DNA from 3 places in the Bulleidia sp. HCP3S3_C9 genome. Region 2 is predicted to be linked to each of the others. Evidence: a T-box and tRNA genes for the amino acid it is inferred to sense, from the RefSeq annotation. Region 2 holds a T-box; the other regions hold tRNA genes.
The links. A T-box is a leader RNA that pairs with one kind of tRNA and senses whether it is charged. The one in region 2 lies ahead of leuS (leucine--tRNA ligase), so its partner is inferred to be a tRNA-Leu.
Positions count from the first base shown of each region.

Region 1: it encodes a tRNA-Leu, which carries the amino acid that the T-box ahead of leuS (leucine--tRNA ligase) is inferred to sense. The anticodon was not compared.
Region 3: it encodes a tRNA-Leu, which carries the amino acid that the T-box ahead of leuS (leucine--tRNA ligase) is inferred to sense. The anticodon was not compared.

Region 1 is NZ_JBQHWJ010000038.1:955-9,273, forward strand. It holds gene ACTND6_RS07360 (MATE family efflux transporter) at 1-550, opposite strand, end outside; gene ACTND6_RS07365 (HD domain-containing protein) at 613-1,185, opposite strand; tRNA gene ACTND6_RS07370 (tRNA-Leu) at 1,292-1,375, shown strand; gene ACTND6_RS07375 (elongation factor G) at 1,508-3,577, opposite strand; gene ACTND6_RS07380 (ankyrin repeat domain-containing protein) at 3,590-4,258, opposite strand; gene ACTND6_RS07385 (mechanosensitive ion channel family protein) at 4,567-5,427, opposite strand; gene ACTND6_RS07390 (M48 family metallopeptidase) at 5,439-6,125, opposite strand; gene ACTND6_RS07395 (YbaK/EbsC family protein) at 6,138-6,602, opposite strand; tRNA gene ACTND6_RS07400 (tRNA-His) at 6,706-6,779, shown strand; gene ACTND6_RS07405 (hypothetical protein) at 6,817-7,410, opposite strand; gene ACTND6_RS07410 ((Fe-S)-binding protein) at 7,551-7,838, opposite strand; gene ACTND6_RS07415 (hypothetical protein) at 7,825-8,025, opposite strand; gene ACTND6_RS07420 (RnfABCDGE type electron transport complex subunit A) at 8,027-8,319, opposite strand, start outside.
Region 2 is NZ_JBQHWJ010000045.1:851-9,169, reverse strand. It holds gene purB (adenylosuccinate lyase) at 20-1,315, opposite strand; gene ACTND6_RS08135 (hypothetical protein) at 1,335-1,811, opposite strand; gene ACTND6_RS08130 (DUF4358 domain-containing protein) at 1,808-2,341, opposite strand; gene ACTND6_RS08125 (SGNH/GDSL hydrolase family protein) at 2,319-3,089, opposite strand; gene scpB (SMC-Scp complex subunit ScpB) at 3,098-3,790, opposite strand; gene ACTND6_RS08115 (segregation/condensation protein A) at 3,787-4,524, opposite strand; gene leuS (leucine--tRNA ligase) at 4,576-6,990, opposite strand; T-box leader at 7,025-7,218, opposite strand; gene ACTND6_RS08105 (HAD hydrolase-like protein) at 7,258-8,016, opposite strand; gene ACTND6_RS08100 (metallophosphoesterase) at 8,063-8,319, shown strand, end outside.
Region 3 is NZ_JBQHWJ010000020.1:81-8,399, forward strand. It holds gene ACTND6_RS04990 (hypothetical protein) at 138-1,376, shown strand; tRNA gene ACTND6_RS04995 (tRNA-Leu) at 1,650-1,733, opposite strand; gene ACTND6_RS05000 (esterase family protein) at 1,783-2,538, opposite strand; gene ACTND6_RS05005 (ATP-grasp domain-containing protein) at 2,535-3,746, opposite strand; gene ACTND6_RS05010 (chorismate mutase) at 3,865-4,140, shown strand; gene ACTND6_RS05015 (GatB/YqeY domain-containing protein) at 4,153-4,599, shown strand; gene ACTND6_RS05020 (ABC transporter ATP-binding protein) at 4,685-5,776, shown strand; gene ACTND6_RS05025 (carbohydrate ABC transporter permease) at 5,773-6,660, shown strand; gene ACTND6_RS05030 (carbohydrate ABC transporter permease) at 6,657-7,493, shown strand; gene ACTND6_RS05035 (ABC transporter substrate-binding protein) at 7,490-8,319, shown strand, end outside.

The sequences.
Region 1 (8,319 bases), on a different contig from region 2:
ACAGATCTAAAAAGATATTCAAAATAGACGTCGCAATCAAGAAATATAAAGGGTTTTTAGAATCACCAACTGCCTGTAAAATACCAGTTCCTGCATTATAGACAATTAAAAACGTTGCGCCTAAGAAATAAATTGCAAGATATCCATCCGCATCATTGTAATAATCCGATGGTGTATTCATCATTCTTAGAATGATTGGAGAAACAAAATATCCAACGATACTTAAAGTAACGCCAAACAAAATGGAAAACAAAAGAAAAGAGTGAATTGCTTTCGATTCATCCTCCTGTTTTCTAGCACCATAATACCTAGATACAACAACACCAGCACCCGTTGCAAGACCTTGGAAAAAAGCAATCAGAAGGTTAATAATTGGTGTACTTGCACCAACTGCAGCCAAAGCTTCCTTTCCAACATAGTTGCCGACAACAATAGAATCGATTGTGTTATACATCAGCTGAAAGAAATTACCTAACAATAATGGAATCGCAAACAAAGCTATCTTTTTATAGATATTTCCTGATGTCATTAATCCTTTACTCTCACGCATATATTTCCCCTTCTTTTAACAAATATTTTACATCTAAATACAAATACATATAAAAAAGATGCTCACTTTTCAGCATCTTTGATTTTGTTTTTTGTATCTTCATCGATTCTTTGTTTTAATACAGATAAGTATGGAGAAAATACAACATTTTCTTTCCCATATGTTAACTGCAGATCATATTCTACAGGAAGCCATGTAGAAATATCAGCTTCATCATGTGCAATCAAAGCTTCCAGCTTATCTAAAGCTTTGTATGTTTTTGCTTCCAGTGTTTCTAAAGCATTCATTTCTTTTAACAACGCATTCCATTCTTCTTTTTGTGCTGCAGGAAAGGAATTCACCCAGGATAAGAAGATTTCATCTTCCTTATTTTCATCTTCTTTGTTTTTATCAAATACAGGAATATCACCTGTAAACGCTTCTCCTAAATCATGAATCAGACACATGCGAATCACTTTATTCATATCCACATTTTTAAATTCATCTTCTTTTGAAATTAACATTGCCATTAAAGCAATTCTCCAGGAATGATCCGCAACAGATTCTTTTCTTTCACCAATTGTCCAGTTATGACGTGTATTGATTTTCAAAATATTTGCGCGATGTAGTATTTCTAATAGTTCTTCTGGTGTCATATTTTTCTCCATTTTCTTAAATATTTTAGAGAAAACATAAAATGAATGCAATGTTTCAATTGCATTTTGAATCAGATTCATGTATTATAAATAAGCAGTTTCAAATGCCCGAGTGATGGAATTGGTAGACGTAGGGGACTCAAAATCCCCCGGTGGCGACACCGTGCCGGTTCGAGTCCGGCCTCGGGCACTTTTTTTATTTAATTTTTTTGGCATAAATAAGCTATTTTAGAAAAAATTGGGAACAAATTTGGGAACAATTTCTCCAAAAAAACAGATCGATGATTGCCTTCACCGATCTATTTTTATTTATTTTTGCTGGTTATTTATTTTTTGATTTTTCAATTACCTTATCAGCAACTTCCTTTGGAGCTGGCTGATAACGATCGAACTTAGAAACGTAACTGCCACGTCCCTGTGTCATTGCACGTAGTTCTGTAGCGTATGTCAACATTTCAGCTAATGGAACTTCTGCCTGAATTACCTGATCACCATGATCATTTGTTGTCATATCAATAATGATTCCACGACGCTTTGTAATATCTCCCATCAAAGTACCTGTGTAATCTTCTGGTGCAACAATTGTAACTTTACCAATTGGTTCCAATAATGTTGGTTTCGCATTTGGCATAGCAGCATTATATGCAAGTCTAGCAGCTTCCTTGAATGCATTTTCCTTAGAATCAACTGGATGATAAGAACCATCATACAATGTAGCCTTGACACCAACTACCTTGTATCCTGCTAATACACCATGATTCATGCAGTCACGAAGTCCTGCTTCTGTTGGAGGGAAGAACTGTTTAGGAACAGCGCCACCAAATACTTCTTCCGCAAATACCATTTCTCCATCAGGATCATCGCTTGGTTCAAATCTTACCCAGACATCACCATACTGACCTGCACCACCATTCTGTTTCTTATATTTTCCTTGTGCTTCTGCTTTGCCACGGATTGTTTCACGATATTGAACAGTAGGTTCTGCAGTAGTAACTTCAACCTTGTATTTAGACTTTAATTTAGAAAGAATCAAATCAATATGCTGTTCACCAATACCATAAAGAACCTGTTCATGTGTTTCTTCGTTATTGACAAAGCGAAGTGTCTTGTCTTCCTGCATCATATTCTTGATTGCTGCTGACATCTTATCTTCATCTGCCTTTGTCTTTGGCTTGATTGCATATCCTAACATTGGAACAGGATATTCCATATCTGGATAATGAACAACTCTGCTTCTTGTGCAAAGCGTATCGTTTGTTTCAGTTACAGATAACTTGACAACTGCCCCAATATCTCCAGTAAACAGCTTACCAACACCAATCTGGTATTTGCCATTGATAACATAGATCTGGTTAATCTTTTCAAGTGTATCTTTCTTTGAGTTAAATACTTGTGAATCACTGTTCAATACACCAGACATTACTTTCAAGTAGGAAATCTTTCCTACGAATGGGTCAACGATTGTCTTGAATACAAATGCAGATAATGCTTCATCTTCATTTGTTTCCATATCAATTGTCTGATCTTTATCATTCAATGCCTGAACACGTCCCTTTTCAGCATAGGAAGGCATAAATTCAGTAATCAGATCCATCAATCTTTCAATACCAGTCAGATTCAATGCAGATCCACAATATACTGGATGAATATCACCAGAACGAACACCAATTCTTAATCCCTTGGCAATTTCATGTTCATCAAATTCTTCACCAGAGAAGAATTTATCCATCAATTCATCATCACTCATTGCGATTGCTTCTGCAATTTCATCATAGTATTCTTTTACCTTAGGCTGAATTTCAGCTGGTACTTCTTTTGCTTCTGCAGGATCATCATAGTACCAGGCCTTATTTCTCAGGATATTTACAGAACCAATAACTTTTCTATCTTTGATAATTGGAAGTTCAAACAAGAATACAGATTTACCAAACTTTTCTCTTAGATCTTCAATGACTTTAGAGAAGTCTGCATTTTCATCATCTAATTTATTTACAAATAAGATTGTAGGAAGTTTTCTTTGCACAACAGCTTTCTTCCATGCACGTTCTGTTCCAGACTGTAAGCTATCCTTTGCACTGACAACGATCAATGCATTATCACCCATTGTTAAACCCGTATCTTCTTCACCTTCATAGTCAAGATAGCCAGGTGTATCAATGAAGTTGATCTTTTTATTTTTCCATTCAACAGGTGCTAGATGTGCATAGACAGAAACACCTCTTTTACCTTCTTCAGCATCAAAGTTCAAAGCAGTTGTACCATCATTATTTTTTCCAATTTTCTCAATTGCTTTTGTCTTAAAAAGACAAGCTTCAATCAATGAACTCTTACCTGCACCAGAATGTCCTAAAACAGTAACATTTCTTACTTCATTCGCTAAATAGTCTTTCATGATCATGCCCTCTTACTTTAACAGATCCTTCAGATCATCTAGACATTCTTTACGAACATAATGAATTGCTAAATTACCTTCGTAATCTTTCTTGTCTTTATCTGCACCACGATCAAGTAGTAAATGAACGAGCATTGGAATACCAATGTATGCAGCTCTCATTAATGCTGTACAACCCTTATTATCCGCAGCATTCACATCTGCCCCATTCTTCAATAATACTTCGATCACGTCATCTTTATACGCATTTACAGCTTCCATTAATGCTGTACGACCCTGTTCATCTGTAGCGTTGACATCTGCTCCCTTAGAAATCAAATATTCAACTGTTTCTGTTTCACCTAGAAGCGCAGCTCTCATCAATGCTGTACGTCCTTTATTATCATGTGAGTTGACGTCTCCACCAGCATGAACGATCATTCTACAAATTTCTGTGTGACCTTTTTTTGCAGCACCCATTAGAGCAGTCTTATTATTTTTGTCACGTGCTCTTGTATCAGCGCCATTGTCTAATAAGAAACGAACGATATCTTCATATCCTCTTTTTGCACTTCTCATTAACGCAGTACGTCCGTCACCATTTCTAACGTTGACATCTGCTCCCTTAGATACTTGCGCGCAGACCTTGCCGAAGTCACCAGCGGCAGCTGCGTCAAAAAATTCCTGATTTACCTGATCCATAATGATTTCCTCCTGTTAGATAATTCATTCAATTTTTTAAATAAAAAGATGGACACATGAAAGCTCCATCTTAAAACCAATATTCGTGATGATTGAATTCCCCGCCGAAAACAACCCTTTCTGTGTTTCTATTTTGTACAATGAAAACAACTTTTACGTTCTTCATGATAAATACTCCAATCTAGAAATTCAAAATCATCTGCTAATTACATTTTACAAAAACTACAAAATACTTCAAGTGTAAGCGTTTACTTTTTCAACTATTTTTATGAATTTATGAAAAAAGAAACAGATTCATTTTCAATCCTCTATTTCTTTTCGATAATTTCAATTTTCTGGTATGGAATTTCAATATGATTTTCGTTAAATGACTTTAACAGTTTTTTTCTTACATCACTTGCTGCCTGAAACGAGGAAGAAAAATCTTTTGTATACAGTGGGAATAATAACCGAATGCCACTATCATCAAATGCCTCTAATCGAATCGCAAATGGAAGTACACCATGCTTCTTTTCTTCTTCACTTCGAATATCAATGACATTCTCTGTATGTAATACTGCTTCATAAATCAATTGTTCTGCTCGATCAATATCACTGTCATAACCAATGTCAAAACTGATGATCTTCTTATATCCCTTTTCATCACTGATACGGTTTTCAACGATTGCACTGTTCATAATACTGTTAGGAACAATGACTCTTGTATTTTCCACTGTATTGATCACTGTATGACGAAATGTAATTCCAATCACACTTCCAGAAATATCTTTATCCTTTAGATAAATGACATCACCGACATTAAACGGATGATACATCGCAAGAAAGAAACCAGCAATAAAATTTCCAAACGACTCCTGTGCAGCTAAACCTACAACAACAGACATCACTGATGTTGCCCCTAAAACTGCACTCGAAAGTCCAGATAATGGTTTAATACCACCTAAAACAGAAAAGACAGCGATACTGTAAATAATTGCACGCACAATTCTTCCTGTAAATCGTAATGTCATTTCTTTCTGATCATCTTTTTTTGCCGCATTCGCAAATAATTTCCATAAAACTTTTGCGATGCTGAATGCAATCAGTAGAATCAATATACTACGAATGATAAAGTAGAGAAGACCTCCATCAAAAAAGTTTTTTCCAATATTCCAAATTGTTTTATCCATGTTTCTTTCTCCTAATGATTTAAGTAGTCACTGTATTTCTTATAGTCTGGCATATATGTTTTTACAACTGCATAGAAATCTTTTGAATGATTTGCCACAAGGATATGTGCATACTCATGTAACAGCACATATGAGAAGCACTCATGTGGGAAATGAATCAATCTTGAAGAAATTGAAATATTTGATTTTGCAGGTGTACAGGATCCCCATCTGCTTGTCATATATTTAATGCGAATTCGAGGCAGTGGCTTTTGATTCATCTTGCAGATATGTTCATCTAGAAACTCTCTTTCCTGCTGAATCAGATACAACAGATATTTATTTGCTTCATGATAAAACGTCTTTTCAATTGTTTCTGCACTTCTATCTTTGACATGAAATACAATCACACTATCCTCAAAAGACATTGCATTCCTTTTTGCTTCGACAAACTTCACTGGATATTCTTTTCCAATCCACGTCGCAGAAATACCATCAACACCTGTTTTTACTTTCTCTTGTTTTTGCATTTGACGATTTCTCGCCTGAATGATCCATGTTTCTTTTTCTTTCAAAAAGGCATAGATTCTCTCTTCACTGACATGTGGAGGACAGCTGATCATTACATTTCCATCATTATCCAGACGCAATACGATATTCTTCATGCGTTTTCTTTTGACTGTAACTGTCAATTCTTTTCCCTGTATCGTTATAAGCATGTAGAAATTATATCATTCTTTACAAACATCGATCCAGGATACGTAATTCGATGCATCTTCTAATTCTTCTAATGACATCTTTACTGCACTTTGACTGTTTCCACAAGCTGGATACACTGTCTTGAATTTCTTTAAGCTTTCATCTAAATACACTTCAATCCCTTCATTGATTCCAAATGGACATACACCACCAGGTGCGTGACCAACAAGTGCTTCTACTTCATCAAATGGAATCATTTTTGCTTTGCTATGAAATGTCTGCTTATATTTATGATTGTCGATTTTTGCATTGCCTTCACATACAATCAATATTACTTTTTCGTGGACAAGCAAAGAAATCGTTTTTGCAATTTCACACGGCTGCACACCTAGAGCATTTGCTGCTTCTTCTACAGTTCTACTGCATTGATCTGGAATCATAATATGAGACGCATATCCTTTTGCTTCTAAATATGCTTTTGCTTTTTCAAATGACATATAAAACCTCCACGAAAATAATAGTTATAGTATAGAACAAAAAAATTTTAAAAAAACTATTGCATTTTTTATTGCACATATGGCATAATAGTTAAGCACTGTGGCGGCTATGGTGAAGTTGGTTAACACACTGGATTGTGGCTCCAGCACTCGTGGGTTCGAGTCCCACTAGTCGCCCTGAGATAAAAAGAAGCTTGTTAAAAGGCTTCTTTTTTTATTTTTTCACAATTGCTTCTAAATCTGTATCATATGCATCAGAAGTCATCACAATCTCAAACACCCCATCTTTCAAAGAATTCAAATACAATACATCATCCTGATCCACAGCCAATACAACTGTATGTGGTATACCAGTACTATCTTCACTAGAGATATCTTTTCCAGCAATATCTTCAATTGCCAGTATACGCGCATGTTCTATCAAAAGCTTCGTTTCTCCCTCTTTTGTATACAGTACATTCACTCTCATATTCCTGACGCATTTCATTAACATCGCTGCATCTACTTCACATTGAAAAATTGCCTGATGCTCTTTTAACAAGCTAGATGCAATATCTGGAATGTCTTCAGCATCTATCAGCATAGATCGATAGAACAAAGAGCCTGCAGGAATCTTTCCTTGAATATCTGTATATTTTCCAATGATATCTTTCTTTTTTATAACAACATTGTGATCAATAAATGCCTGTGGATAACGCACGTACAACAAATCCTTTTCTTCAATACAGCTTCTAGGCAAAATATCATTTTTCGCAATATATACTTCCTGTAACGATAAAGAAGTATTGATTTTTGAATGTATCATCATAAAAATAATCCCACCAATCATACAGATGCAGATGATACACAATATACATTTCAAAATAATTTTTCTCTTCATATAATACATATTCACAAAATTTCATAACATTCCAAAAAAAAGAGGGAAATTTTCCCTCTTTTGAATGCTTACGCATTTTGAACATGTTCAGCAAGATACTTTTTGATCTGTTCACGTGCTTCTGGTTTACATGGTTTACAGCCTTCTGGTGTAGCTTCGCCATTGACAAGTTTGTCAGCCATAGCTGCACATCCAGGGTTTCCACAACCACCACAGTTATATCCAGGAAGCATTGCCAATACATCATCTACTCTAGTATCTGGTTCAACATAGAACTTCTTTGATGCAAAGCCTAATACTGCACCAAGTACAGCACCAAGTACAAGCATCAATACGAATGCTTTAACAATTGCCATTTTCTGCCTCTTTCTTCTTTTCATATGTTCCACGCATTGCACAGTCTTTCATTCCACATGCACTGCAGTCCGGCGTGAGATTTTCACAACCTTCTGGAACAGGAGTTTTTTTATTCAATCTAAGCAAAACAACATTCAACAGGAATAGTCCAGCAGCCAATACAACTGCGACTATAATTCTTACCATCTTATACGAGACCTGCAAGAGCTGAGAAAGCGATTGCCATGATACCAGCTACTACGAAAGCAATTGGATTACCCTGGAATGACTTTGGAACATTGTTTTGATTTAATCTTTCTCTGATTGTTGCGAAGATGACAAGCATTAACATGAAACCTGCTGGAGTAGCAATGGAGTTAACCATTGTTTCAACAAGTGTGTATCCCTTTGTAATGTTATCCTGAGCAACATAGAGAACTGTACAGTTTGTTGTGATTAATGGTAAATAGATACCTAACTGCTTATAAAGAGCAGGTGAGA
Region 2 (8,319 bases):
ATTTGACCTGCCCTATGCATTAAAGAATACCAACTCTCTTGAAAATTGTATCCACGTTTCTAACGTGATACATTGGATCAAAACAATCTTCAATTTCTTCTGGTGTTAATGTTTTCTTCACTTCTGGAACAGATGTAATCAAATCTCTGAAATTGAGATCATTTTCCCAAGCCTTGATTGCCTGAGGCTGTACAGTATCATATGCCTGTTCTCTGCTCCATCCCTTTTCAATGAGTTTTAACATAAATCTCTGAGAGAAGATAACACCATTTGTCAGCCAGATATCTTTCTTCATCTTTTCTGGGAAAACTGTTAGATTCTTCAAGATGTTTCCAAAACGATTCAACATGTAATCTAACAATTCCGTAGCATCTGGAGCGATGATTCTTTCTGCAGAAGAATGAGAAATATCTCTTTCGTGCCATAATGGAATGTCTTCATAAGAAGTTACCATGTATCCTCTTAATACTCTTGCACATCCACAGATATTTTCACTGCCAATAGGATTTCTCTTATGAGGCATTGCTGAAGAACCCTTCTGTCCCTTATTGAAATGTTCTTCCACTTCTCTAACTTCTGTTCTTTGCAGATGTCTGATTTCAGTAGCCATCTGTTCAATTGTAGAACCAATCAATGCTAATGTAGAAAAGTAGTTTGCATGTCTATCTCTCTGTAAGATCTGTGTAGAAATATTCGCAGATTGAATACCTAGCTTTTCACAGACATAATCCTGTACGAATGGTGGGATATTTGCGAAAGTACCTACAGCACCAGAAATTTTACCAGCTTCAACATCTTTTCTTGCTTCATCAAAACGGTTTAAGTTTCTCTTCATTTCTTCATACCATAAAGCAAACTTCATGCCAAATGTAGTGATTTCCGCATGTACACCATGTGTTCTACCCATCATGATCGTATCTTTATATTTCAAAGCATTTTCTTTCAAGACTTCCATGAAATCCAGAATATCCTGTCTCAGGATTTCATTAGCTTTTTTGTATCTTAATCCATACGCAGTATCCACAACGTCTGTTGAAGTAACACCATAATGTACCCATTTCTTTTCTTCACCCAAGGATTCAGAAACACAACGTGTAAAAGCAACAACATCGTGGCGTGTCATCTGTTCAATTTCATGAATACGATCTACATCAAATTTCGCATTCTTTCTGATTTTTTCAACATCTTCTTTAGGGATTTCTCCTAGTTCACTCCACGCTTCGTCAATGAGGACCTCAACATCCATCCAGGCCTGAAATTTAGCCTGCTCTGTCCAAATGTTTCGCATTACTTCTCTAGAATATCTTTCAATCATAGAACCTCTCCTTTTCTTCTTATTGATTTTCAAGAACGTTTTCAACTTCGAGTCTAGCTTTTTCTATATCACTGCTCACCACAAGGATAATTTTGGTATCGTTATGTTTTTCAATTGCATTACTGATCTTAAATACTTCTTCCGGATAATTTTTATTGCATTCATTTTTCAATGAAATCAGAAAATCATCAATGTATGAAAGACATGCATCCATATCATTTGGATAAAACACCCCAATCATATCATAATTTCCTTCTGTTGATGATCGATACAAAGATGCATCTTGAATTACATCTTTATCTCCAGAAAATACCATACCAATGACAATTCTATTTTTTACAGCTACAAGCTCATCTTTCATTCCTAAGGAAGAAACAAGCTGAATCGTTTCCATTTCAGATTGAGACATTTCACTCTGATTTATCGAAACATGATTACTTGTGCATCCACATAGAAATGCAATCGATAGAATCACCAATACATATTTTTTCATCATTTCAATATTTTCTCAACTATATTTTTTGCCTGTTCCATATCATCCGCAATCACTAATACAACATATTTATCATTACTATCAAGAAGTGCATTTTTAATTTTATTCACTTCTTCTCCAAAATATTCCTGTGCATTCGCTTCTGCAGATTCTAGATATGTTTGTAATGATACTTTCACATCATTGCTGTTATTTGTTCGAAATACCGCAACGGTATTGGAGTTTCCAGCAATATTAGACAAGTATACACAAGCATCTGTATATTTTGAATCATCCCCCTGGAAGAACAGGCCCTTGATTGCTCCTTCTACAAGTGGTTTGTCCATTGTATCCTGCAGTTGCAATTGTTTAACAATTTCTGTTGCTTTTTCATACGCTTTGCCGGAAGTTTCAGCTTCTTCCACCTGTTCAGCTTCTGGAGTTACAGTCATTGTAGGTTTTTGGATTGTTACGGATTCTTCGTGATATTCATCCCAGTAGCAACCGGTTAATAGTGACAGCAGTAATATGCTACTCACATATTTTTTTGACATATGTCTCCTCCTTTACAACATGATGTGCAATTGAATCAAGAAGTGCATTGGCACCATCTGCATTGAGATGTAATCCATCCCAGACATATTCATCTTTGATTTTATTTGCCTCGTCAATCATACCATCTTCTGTGTTGTAATAATATACATGTTTCTCACTTGCTAATGATGCCATTGCTTCATTTGCAAGTGCTAATTGCTGATTTAATTCTTCATCTGTTAAATCTGTTATATATTCAGGCTTATAGCTGGACATCAGATAAACCGAACATTCTGGATCATGATTTCTAATATCATCAATGACTTCGCCATATGTATTCTTCCATTCATTCCAGTCATTCTGACGAATTTCATTGATTCCTAGCCAGATATAAATATTTTTTTTCTGTGTTGTAGTTAAAAGTGAATATAACGTATTGTCTTGAAACTGTTCAAACATATCTGGATTTAACATATCATAAATACGATACAGACTCATAGATTCACAATACCATACTTCTGCACCATAGTCTTTTAATGGTGTATATAAATACAGTGAGCCCATTCTAGAATCTCCCGCAAAGAATGTATTTGCATAATACGATACATCAATCGCTTCTTCTGTATATGGTACTGGTTTTGCATAATCATAATAATTGATATTTCGACAATGATACGCTGTTTCTTTTTTGTCTGTTATATTAGAGGAATGGCAGCTCGTAAGCATTGTGGAACAAAGAAGTATATGCAACAAATATCTCTGTTTCATACATAGCCTCATGAATGAAACAAATCATCATTGTTATCTTTATTAAATTCAGGTAGATCTGGCAGCTCATCTAATGAAAGCAATTTGAATGCATCCATAAATTCATCTGTTACGGAATACAAGAAAGGCCTGCCTGGAGCATCACTTCTGCCTTCTTCTTTGATCAGCCCTCTTGCTTCCAGCTTACGAATCATTACATCCGCACCAACGCCTCTGATTTCTTCAATTTCTACACGTGTAATTGGCTGTTTATATGCAATGATTGCTAATGTTTCCAATGCTGCATTCGACAGCTTGGAAATCTTGTCAATTGAGAACAGTTTCTTTGCTGCCTCATGCACAAATGCCTTTGAGAGAAAACGATAGCGACTTCCATATCTCTCAATTTCAAAGCCTCTGGAATCATCTACATACTCCTTCTGCAGTGCATCAAATAACTGTTCTGCTTTTTTGGTTGAAATATCCATGGATTTACTCGCCTGTTCAACCGTTAATCCATCATCTCCAACTAGAAACAACAGTCCTTCCAGAATTGCTTTGAGCTTCACATCATTTTCTTTCTGTGCAAGCTTTGCTTCTTCCTCTTTTTGAATCGAAGGATCCATGCTTAGCTGCACATTCTTTTCTTCATGAGCTTCCATTGTTTCATTTGCTTCAATCTGAGGAAGATTGTTTTCTGTCATATTCATATCTTCATTCATTCAGCATTTCCTCCTCTTGTAAACCATATCACATCATTTTCATCAACAGTAAAGGCTAATGTATGTTGTCTTGCTAAATCCAGAACGGATAAAAATGTTGCGATAAACATTGGCATATCATGTACATCTTCTAAAAGATTTTCAAAGCGGAATGTCTTAGGAAGCTTATCCAGCATTGCACGCACTTTTAATTCTCTATCTTCCATAGAAACTTCTTTGACAGTATATGTAGATTCTTGTGGAACAGACAATCGCATACGCATCATAACACGTTTCATTGCACGCATCAGATCATATGGATTTCCTTCATATGGTAAAGATTCATCTTCTTTCATCCATTGATCCACTTCATCAGATAATGGACGAGATAATTGCAACTGTCTGCTTTCATACAAAGCATTCAAATCTTCAGAAGCTTCTTTAAATTGCTGATATTCAAGTAATCGTTTAACAAGACGATCTTTTGGATCTTCCTCATAGCTGTCATCGAGATCTTCATGTTTTCCTGGAAGCATCTTTTTAGACTTGTATTCAATCAGCGTCGCGAGTTCGCTTAAATACTCGGAAGCGATTTCTAAATGCAGATTTTCCATTTGATTTAAATATGCGATATATTGATCCGTTAAAACATTCATATCTAAATTCATTAAATCCAGCTGCTTTTCTTTGATTAAATGAAGCATCAGATCTAATGGACCGTCAAATGTGTCTATCGTTACTTTAAATTCATTCATAGCGCAACTATTATAACAAAAAATGGCCTCTTTTAATAGAGACCATATTTGTTACTTTACAACGATATTTACGATTTTATTAGGGATTACAATGACCTTGCGCACTTCGCCTTCAGCTAAGAATTTCTGGACTGCATCTAATGCAAGTGCCTGCTTTTCAACAGCTTCTTTATCCGCATCCTTGTCAGTTTCAAACTTGCCTCTGACTTTACCATTAACCTGTACAACAATCATTACTTTACTAACTTCAAGCTTGCTTTCGTCATATGTTGGCCATGGTGCATAGGCAATAGATTCCTCATGACCTAACAGCTGCCACATTTCTTCTCCGATATGAGGTGTAATACAAGAAAGCATCTTGATGATTCCTTCTGCATATGGCTTGTATACAGTGTCTACCTTATATGCTTCATTGATAAAGATCATCATTTGAGAAATTGCTGTATTGAAACCTAAAGCTTCATAGTCTTCTGTAACCTTCTTAACAGTCTGATGATAGATGAGATCTAATTTACCATCATTTGTATCTGTCAACTTGCCAGATTCAATGAATAAACGATAAACACGGTCAATCCATCTTCTAGCACCATCAACACCAGCCATAGACCAAGGTTTGCTTGCTTCTAATGGTCCCATAAACATTTCATATAAACGAAGTGTATCTGCACCATACTGCTTAACGATATCTGATGGATTAATTACATACTTAGGGAATCTCTTACCCATCTTGATACCATTTTCACCTAAGATCATACCTTGATGAACAAGCTTCTGGAATGGTTCTTTACATGGAACGATGCCTTTATCATATAAGTAATTGTTCCAGATACGAGAATACATCAAGTGACCAACCGCATGTTCAGGTCCACCAACATATAAATCTACTGGCATCCAGTGTTTCAATAGTTCAGGATCTGCCAGCTGCTTTTCATTCTTTGGATCAATATAACGCAGATAATACCAGCTAGATCCAGCTGAACCAGGCATTGTAGAAGTTTCACGGGTACCGTGAACACCATTCTTGTCATATTTCTTCCATTCCGTAGCATTTTCTAATGGCGCTTTCCCATTATGACCCTTATAATCTTCAAGCTCAGGAAGAATCAATGGTAATTCATCATCAGGCAATACATAATCTGTCCCATCATCTAAATGTACGATAGGAACTGGTTCACCCCAGTAACGCTGACGTGCAAAAATCCATTCACGGAAACGATAGTTGACCTTTTCTTTAGCAATACCCATAGCAACAAGTTTTTTGGTAATTGCGACTTTTGCTTCTTCTACTGTTAATCCAGTAAATTCTTCAGAGTTGATCAGTTTGCATCCTTTGCCTAAATAATCCTGCTTTTCAAATGCACATTCACTGACATCTCTTCCTTCAATAACCTGAATCATATCAATGTTGTGTGCTTTTGCATATTCAAAGTCACGCTGATCATGGCTTGGTACTGCCATAACAGCACCTGTACCATAGTTTGCCAATACGAAATCACCGATAAATACTTCTACTTCTCTGCCATTGACTGGGTTGATTGCCTTGATTCCTTCCAGTCTGCATCCAGTCTTTCCTTTATTCAATTCTGTACGATCCATATCAGATTTGGAAAGTGTCTGTTGAATATATGCCTTTACTTCTTCCTGGTTCTGGATACGAGGCATCAAATCCTGAACAAGTTTTCCATCTGGTGCAAGAACCATGAATGTGATTCCATAGATTGTTTCAATACAAGTTGTAAAAATAGAGAATTTACCGCCACCAACGATATTAAATTCAACTTCTACACCTGTAGATTTACCAATCCAGTTACGCTGCATTTCCTTTGTGGATTCTGGCCAGTCAATATTGTTTAATCCCTCTAGAAGTCTTTCTGCAAAAGCAGGCTGATCAATACACAATTGCTTCATATTCTTACGAACAACTGGATATCCACCACGTTCACTCTTACCGTCAATGACTTCATCATTGGACAATACTGTACCAAGCTCTTCACACCAGTTGACAGGCATATCTACATATTTCGCATAGCCATCTTCATATAACTGTTTGAAGATCCACTGTGTCCAGTGATAGAAATCAGGATTAGAAGTTGCGATCATTCTTGACCAGTCATAGTCAAATCCCAATTCTTTTAACTGTTTTGTAAAAGTTTTAATATTTTCTTGTGTAAACCCATTTGGATTGTTACCTGTCTGTACAGCGTACTGTTCTGCTGGCAAACCAAAAGAGTCATATCCCATTGGATGCAGAACATTATATCCCTGCATACGCTTCATACGCGAAACGATATCTGTTGCGGTATAGCCTTCTGGATGACCTGCATGCAGTCCTACTCCACTTGGGTAAGGAAACATGTCTAATACGTAATACTTTGGTTTTGAAAAATCCCAGACATCTGTTTTAAATGTCTCATGATCTTCCCAATACTTCTGCCATTTTTTTTCTACTTTTAAATGATCGTACATAAACCCTCCTGAAAAAATATAAAAGACGTCCAAATCTAAGGACGTCTTGTAAACGCGGTACCACCTTAGTTCATATGAAAATTTCATATGCACTTCATTCTTCTCTTTAACGCAGAGCAACGATCACTCATAAGGTGAGTTCACTTGTAAATATGCTGCGGATTTCACCAAATCTCCGTCTCTCTAAGCCATACGTATAAGCTACTATTCTTATTTCATCACGATGAAATTAGTGTATCACTTTTAAATTTCAAAAACAATGAAAAATCATTTTGTTAAGCCAAACAAATCTTCGACAATATAATCAGGATGATGCTGTTCATTCATTCCTGTATTTTCAATAGAATTTCCCTCTGTTACAAATACAGTTGTAAATTCACAATGCATTGCGGGAAGAATATCTCTTTCAAAATCATTTCCAATAAACAAGATATTTTCCTGATTGAGATACAGCTTTGCCATCAGAAGATAATTATCACATCCTCTGCCAAAGGAAATACTTTTACATCCCGTTGCATACTCTATCATCTTTACAATTGCAGCATTGCCAATCATACGCAATCCATCTACAAACTGTACATTGCGATTATCACTGGAAACAAGCATTGCACCATCCTGTACAGCCAAAGAAATTCTTGAATAATCATAGTATGTACTTTTTTTATTCATTCCCATAATGATAAAATCTGGATGATCAAATGTAATCTGATAGTTTCCTTTTTCTAAAACTTCTTTAATTCCAGCGCCACCTAAATAACACGCTTTCTGCATGTCTGGATAACGTAAATGCATATAGTCTCTACAAGCCATACTGCTTGTATAAATTGAAGATGGACGAATATAGCGAAACCCTCTTTCTACAAGATAGTCAGCAATATGATCCTGGATTCTTCCAGACTGTTCCGTCACAATGATATATGGCATCCCTTCTTCTTCGAGTTTCTTCATAAAAGCAATTGCTCCTTTCGAAGCAATTCCATTTTTCACCAAAACATCTAGCTGTATGATATAGCTTGCATCAAACATAATAATCCCTACGATATTTTATCATAGATTGTGGTAACATAGATGCATGAAAACTTCTACAAAGATATTACTGACGATATTCTGTATGTTATCTATTACAGCCTTTTTACTCATCGATTCTTTTTTTGTGGCACCTGCTAGATTCATTACGCGACACGTTACAATTGATAATGAGCAAATCCCAGAACAGTTAGACAATATGAATATTCTTTTCTTTTCAGATCTTAAATATGGCATCTATATGAATGAAGAAAGACTGAACAAACTTGTTGATACAATCAATGCATCTGGAGCAGATGTTGT
Region 3 (8,319 bases), on a different contig from region 2:
TTTGTTCATATCTGAGAAAAATATTTCATTGCAGAAAAAAAGCACTACGCAAGTTAATGCGCAGTGCACTTTAGAGATTCAATTGGTTCAATGCCTTAACTTAATGACATTGGTTGAATAGAATTCTATGTACTGGAATGATTGGAATGTTGTTTGTCTGTATGTATAGCATTTCTACTTCATGGCAATTATATCAATGGAATATGGAGCATTTAGGGTATTCCTATCAATGGAGTACGGATTCTCCAACAGATGGATTAACTTTTCAGCAATTGAATAAGATTCAAAATACAGAAGGAATTGAAACGATAAAATATTTATCAAGTGCTTCATATTATGGAATGAATGATCAGCTGCTGTATGTTCAGTATGAAAATGCATTAAATGATCCATATGTGAAATTGTATGCATCATATAAATATGTGGATTGTAATGAAACAACAGGATTACCTGTGACAATTGTTATGCTGCCTGAGAATTCTTCTATCTGGAATGATATTGTGGATGTAACAGACAAGGAAGAATTTAATTGTGGGGAATCTGTGATTTGCTACTTTATGTCTTTGGCGAAAATATCAGATGGCTCCATTCAAGTCGTAGATTCGGACATGAAGGAGAAAATAACCGGAACTGAAATTGCTTTGCATGATGGAGAAATGCTTTCGTTAAAAGCCGGCAATCATAATATACAAGTGAAATGTGAAACAGTAATTGATCATTTGAATACAATTAATGTTGATGCAAACATAACTCCGGGAACAATATTTGTATCTGAAAAACTATATTGCCAATTATTTGATATGGATTCTTTGAAATATAATAAAGTTATCGCACATGGAAACCATCATGCTTCGTATGATGTGACAGATAAGTTAATGTCAATGATCAATCGTAATCAAAGTATAACTTTTAATAATCATAGAATTGAAGTTGAACAAATGAAAAACCAAATCTACACGAAGATATTCTATATTGGTATTGTAACGGTGATGCTTTGTTTGATTTTCTTGGTGCAAATGTATCAGAATCAATTGTATTTCCTCAGAAGTGAAACGGATAGAATCCATTTGTTGCATGAATTGGGAATGAATCAAAGATGGATGAACAAGATGTTTCTAATAAACTCTCCATTGTTTGCGTTGATTGTATTTCTGTCAGTGAATGGAATTTCTATACCAATTCTTTGGCTTTTATTGACACGTAGAACTTCGATGTATGTTGAATCTGGATTATCTATATCTCGTGTGATTAAATATGGATTGATTCATACGAATTTGTGGATATTGTGGATACCGCAGGTATTATTTCTGTTGATGTATTTTTATCTATGTCATAAAGCTAAGATATATTTGAATGAAGAAATGAATAAGATGTAAGTAAATAGAGAATGATAGAAGGAAATAATACGAATTGACAGCTAGTTTGCTTTAGAAAAAACTCTTGTGTTCCAAAAGAACATGAGAGTTTTTCTTTTTTTAACAGTAAAAAACAGTAAAGAACTGTAAAAGAAACATAAAACAGTAAAGAATTGTAAAAAACTGTAAAAGAATAAAATTCATTGTAATTTGTCGCGAGAACTATGGAAAGCAAATGCTTCTGAATGATAATTTACAAGCAAAAAAAAATCGCTGTTTCCAGCGATTTTTAAATGGTGCGGATAGCAGGACTTGAACCTGTACGCCGAGGGCATCAGATCCTAAATCTGACGTGTCTGCCAATTCCACCATATCCGCATTGCTTAAGTATTCTATCAGAAAAATAAAAAGAATGCAATATGCATTCTTAGCAAACATAGTTTAAATAGTATGGAAGCTGCTTTCTCCACCATGGCCAGTCGTGTGCGACGTCTGTTCCCCAGAAATCTACCCAGGCTGGTACATTCTTGTATTCAAGCAATTCTTTGATTCTTCCGGCATCTTCCTGCATTGGAACTTCCCATGCACCTCTACCGCAACATACGATGATATCTCTATGGCGATACATTTCAACTTTTGGATCATCATAATGCATGCCTTCTAGATAATCGACTGGTGAGTTTGCATATACTAGATCATCCCAATAGTCAGGGAAGAAGAGTCTTGCATTGTATGCACCGCTTAATGCAATGCATCCTGCAAAGATGTCGGGTCTTCTAAGCAAGGAATTCAATGCATGTGTTCCACCCATAGAACAGCCAGTTGTCATGATACCTTTTGCATATGTGCCATTGTTTGCCTTGGCATTGATATCAAAGATTCTTGGACAGAGTTCATCTGTGATGTAACGCATATATGCTTCCTGCTGGAGGATTCTATTTCGATTATCCCAGGAAGTTGAACTCCAGGAATTGACATCATTAGAATCACAACAGAACATTTGAATACGACCTGATTCAATATAGTCTTTTGCAGCATCGATCATGCCATTGTTTTCATAGTCAAAGAAACGACCATCTTGTGATGGGAATACAAGAAATGGTCTACCGGAATATCCATAGACTTTAAATTCCATGTCTCTTCCCAGGTTTTGAGAATATTCTTTATAGTATTCTGTTTTCATTTCTTCACCTTGTCTTTCTTGTATACGAAGTTTACAAAATCTTTGACTTCTTTCTTTGTTTTGAAGCGTGCAATGTAGAATTCATTTCCCATTGCGGAAGATAACAGGTCAGGCATTCTTTCATGCATGACAATGGATTGACCATATTTTGAGAAGATAGATGTGGATCCATTTGTATAGATGCCATTGTATTTATCTCTTCTACCGACATATACACAATGATATGGTCGATCTGTTTTGTATAAGCCTTCATTATACATTGCCATATTGGCATAGATGAGATATACATTGATATCATTTGCGTAGTTCATCATATCTGGTGTATATCCTCCAGGAGGTCTCATGTTAACTTCTAAGCCTACAAGATCTCCTTTTTTGCCTAAGCCTTCTTTATCTTCATAGAGTCTGAAGTATTCTGTATGGAAGAATCGTCCACGGATATCAAATGCTTTGATAACACGTGTGCCCATTTCAACAAGATCCTTTGGAATTTCTCTTTCACTGTAATACCAGCATTCATCTGCACTGTTTACGATATCCATGATTGGTTCAGGGAATACGTGGGATGTCTGGAAGATGATGTTGTTATCTTGATCTACGATACCATCGAAGGAAACGATAGATCCTGGAACAAATTCTTCCATGATGTACTGTGTCTGGATGTTTTGCTTGTAGAAGTCTTTGAGCTGTTTGTCGTTTTTGATTTTCCATGTTGTATTGGCACCAACACCATCGTCTGGTTTGACAATGACTGGATATCCAACAAGATCTACAAACTTCTTTCCTTCTTCATATGTAGAAACCATATGGTATCTCGCAACTGGAACATTTGCCTTTTCATAGTAGGCTTTCATGTTTGATTTTGTTTTATAGCGCATGACAGAAGTTTCGTTGTCACCAGAAGTGATATTGAAATCTGTACGTAGTTTTGCATCTTGTTCCAGCCAGAATTCATTGTTGCTTTCCAGCCAGTCAATTTTTCCATGCTTATGAGCGAACCATGCAACGGCACGATACATCTGATCATAATCTTGCATGTTATCGACACGATAGTATTCGTCACATGCATTTTTCATCTCTTCACTTAAAGAGTCATAATAATCTTCACCGATACACAAAGAAGTACCACCAATGCGTTTCCATGCCTGTGGAAACTGATAATATGTCTTTGGAAATGTTGGAGATATAAAAACAAAATTCTTTCCCATATGTTCTCTCCTTTAACCCATTTATGTTTAAAATAGTATCATATAAACGCTATTTTTCATGAATGAGTATATAATCTTTATTGAAAGAAAGGCATTTTTGTTGAAAAAGGTTTCATAAATGAGTAGATTAGATAAAGATAGAGAAAAAATTGATGAAATTGATGCACAGATTGCAAAATTGTTTGAAGAAAGATTTGAAACAGTACGTGATGTCATTGATTACAAAATTGAAAACCGCTTGCCAATATTAAATTCAGATAGAGAAAATGAAATTACGAAAAAGAATGTAGATCGCATTCAGGATGATGATATCAAACCATACTTTGAAGCATGGTACCATGATCTATTAGCTTTAAGTAAAGAATTTCAAAGACAGATACAAGATGAAATGTAAGGAGGAAATTCTATGGGTGAATTATTAAAACAGTTAAGAAAAGACAACATGATGGCAATGAAGGAACACGATACTGTGAAAAAGGGTGTTCTTGGCATGGTAATTTCTGCCGTTGCGCTTGCTGAAAAAGAAAAAGGTGTTGAATTAAGCAAGGAAGATGAATTGACTTATGTACAGCGTGAATTGAAACAGACACGTGATTCTTTACAACAGACACCTGCTTCTAGAACAGATTTGATTGAAGAAACAAAGAAGAAAATTGAAATTCTTGAATCTTATCTGCCTAAACAATTGAGTGCTGAAGAAATCAAAGAAGCAATTGAAAAAATTATGAGTGAAAAGGGACTGGAACCTGTCAAGAAATCACAAGGTGTTGTGATGAAAGAAATGATGGCACAATATAAAGGACAGGTGGATGGTAAGCTTGTTAATCAGGTTTTAGGTACACTATTACATTAATGGAAACGACCTTGTGTGGTCGTTTTTTATATACGTGGTATAATAGTGAAGCAAAGATAGAGTCAAAATGACTATAAGGGGTCGTATGAAAATCGTTTTAGAGAACCTGACAAAAGTATTTCCACAAGGAAAACACACACCTGCCGTAACTGCGGTAGATCATTTTAATTTTGAAATACCGGATGGCAAGCTTGTTGCTTTACTTGGTCCATCTGGATGTGGAAAAAGTACTACATTGAATATGATCTGTGGACTGGAAACACCTACAGAGGGAAAAATCTTTTTTGGGGATGAAGATATTACAAATGTACCTGTTGAAAATAGAGATGTTGGTATGGTTTTTCAAAGCTATGCGTTATATCCACATTTAACAGTAAAACAGAACATTATGTTTCCTTTGGAAAATAAAAAAGGAAAAGAGAAATTAAGTAAGCAGGTCATTGAAGAAAAAGCAATGGAAGCTGCGAAGCTTGTACAGATTGATTCTTTGATGGATCGTAAACCTTCTGCTTTATCTGGCGGTCAGCAACAGCGTGTTGCGATTGCACGTGCTTTGGTAAAGCAGCCAAAAGTGTTATTGCTGGATGAGCCATTGAGTAACCTGGATGCTAGACTGCGTCTTTCTACAAGAGAAGAGATTCGTAGAATTCAGCAGGAAACAGGTGTTACGACTGTGTTTGTTACACATGATCAGGAAGAAGCAATGTCAATCAGTGATTTGATGGTTGTGATGAAGGATGGTGTGCTTCAGCAGATGGATAAGCCACAGGAAATTTATGATAATCCTGTAAATTTGTTTGTGGCAAAGTTTCTTGGCACGCCAGCAATCAATGTATTGCATGGAAAGATTGAAAATGGAAATCTTCTGATTGGGAAGGATGTCATTTTCAATGTTGACCTTCCAGATCAGAATGTGTTTGTTGGAATTCGTCCTGAAGGATTGCTGGTTGATGAAAATGGACCATTTGTATGTTCTCTGCAAAAGATTGAAAAGCTTGGCAGAGATACGAGTGTCATCTGTACACATGAAGGTATGCAGATGGATCATATGCGTATTGTTGTACCGAGTGAAACAAAGATTGAAAACAGTGATACGATTCGTTTTTCTTTGAAACCACATAAACTGTATTTGTTTGATGAAAGTGAGAATAGAATTGCTTTAGAGGAAGATGCATGAAGAAAGTTCGTCCTTGGCTGTATCTATTACCTTCCTTGATTCTTCTTGGGATATTCATGATTTATCCTTTGTTCGATGTTCTTGTCTATTCATTGCAGGAAGGGTACAACTCTGCTTCACAGACATATTCTGGTATTGGTTTCTATAACTTTTCGTATGTTCTGCGCGATCCTTATTTTTTACAGGCAGTGAAGAATACATTCCTGCTTGTCATTATTACAGTTCCGTTATCAACAGGACTGGCATTATTGCTTTCTTTGGCATTGTCTTCGATCAAGAAAGTCAAAGAATTGTATCAGACAATTTATTTCTTGCCTTATGTAACGAATACATTGGCTGTTGGCCTTGTATTTATGATCTTGTTTAAGAAGACACCTTATTCTGATGGCTTTATCAATATGATCATTCAATTCTTTGGCGGTAACAGCGTTGATTTTATTGAAGGACCATATTGGGCAAAGATGCTGACGATGTGTATCTATACGATCTGGATCGTTCTGCCATTTAAAGTATTGATTTTAACAAGTGCACTTGCTTCTGTAGATCAGAATCTATACAAAGCTGCCAAGGTAGATGGAACAAGTTCTTTTAGAACATTTACGAAAATTACACTGCCAATGATCATGCCAATGATTTCATATTTAGTAATCACCGGATTTATTGGGGCATTTAAAGCTTATAGTGATGAAGTTGCTATTTTTGGTACAAATTTAAATGCAGCGGGTATGAATACGATTGTTGGGTATGTGTATGACATGTTATATGGAAATTCTGGAGGATATCCTTCATATGCTTCTGCTGCAGCACTCATTTTGTTTGCCATCGTATTAACGATTACAGTGATCAATTTGCTTTTGTCAACGAAAGGAGATGAAGCAGAATGAAAAACAAGCATCTATTGAAGAAGATATGTATTCATGTATTCCTTGCATTCTGGGCACTCGTTGTATTATTTCCATTCTATTGGATGGTTTTAACTTCTTTTAAGAGCTATGGAAGCTATAACAGTGAATATATTCCGAAATTATTTGTATCTTCACCAACATTAGAAAACTACATATCTGCATTTTCAGAAGTGAACTTAGCTGGATATTTTGGCAATACTGTATTGTTTACTGTCATTACGGCAGGTGTCATGTTGTTTGTAACGATTCTTGCGGCATATGCATTTGCAAGACTGAAATTCAAGGGAAAGAATATTGTATTTACATTGTTTCTGTCCTTGATGATGATTCCAAATGAACTTGTCGTTATTACAAACTTTGTGACAATTACGAACTGGAATCTGAGAAATACATTTATGGGGTTGATCTTACCTTCTATTACATCAGTGTTCTATATTTATCTTTTGAAGGAAAACTTTGAACAGGTTCCTGAAGAATTGTATAAAGCAGCGAAAGTGGATGGATTGAGTGACTGGGAATATCTTTGGAAAGTGCTATTGCCAGTTTGTTCTCCAACAGTAGTTACAATTACAATTCTGAAAGTCATTGAATGCTGGAATAGTTATGTATGGCCTAGATTGATTACTGATAATGAGAAGTATTATCTTGTTTCTAATGGAATTCAGGAAATTCGTGAAAATGGTTTTGGAAGAGAGAACATTCCTGCGATGATGGCAGCTGTTGTGGTAATTTCGATTCCACTGATTATTTTGTTCTTGCTTTTCCATAACAAGATCATGGAAGGTGTGAAAAGAGGAGGTACAAAAGGATGAAGAAATATTTCAAGCTTCTTCTTGCGAGTATGCTTCTATTGTGCAGCGGGTGTCATGGAAAGCGTACAACCTCTTCGTTTGCAATGCCTGCTTCTTTTGATACTTCAAAGAATTATGAAGTGACGTTCTGGGCAAAGAATGATACAAATAAAAATCAAACTGCAGTATACCAAAAGGCAATCAATGATTTTGAAGCATTATATCCAAACATTAAGGTCAATATTCGTTTATATACAGACTATGGAAAAATCTACAATGATGTCATAACAAATATTTCTACAAATACAACACCAGATGTATGTATTACGTATCCTGATCATATCGCAACGTATCTTTCAGGCAGTGATACGGTTGTTCCATTGGATACACTCATGGATGATGAGAAATATGGACTTGGTGGGAGTGATGTGAAGTATGATTCTATCAAGAAAGATGAAATCATTCCTGAATATCTAGAGGAATGCATGCTGAATGGACAGTATTATGCATTGCCATTTATGCGCTCTAGTGAAGTTGTGTATATCAATGCAGACTATGTGCATCAACTGGGTTATGAAATACCTGATGTATTGACATGGGATTATATCTTTGAAGTTTCTGAAGCCGCAACGAAAAAAAATGTGGATGGAACGTATGCTTTAAATGGTCAGAATGTCATGATTCCGTTTATCTATAAAAGCACTGATAACATGATGATTCAAATGTTGAAACAGAAAGGTGCTGGATATGCGGATGAAAATGGAAACATTGAAATCTTTAATGACGATACAAAAGAAATTCTTGGCGAAATTGCAGGCCATGTAGAAACAGGTGCATTTTCAACGTT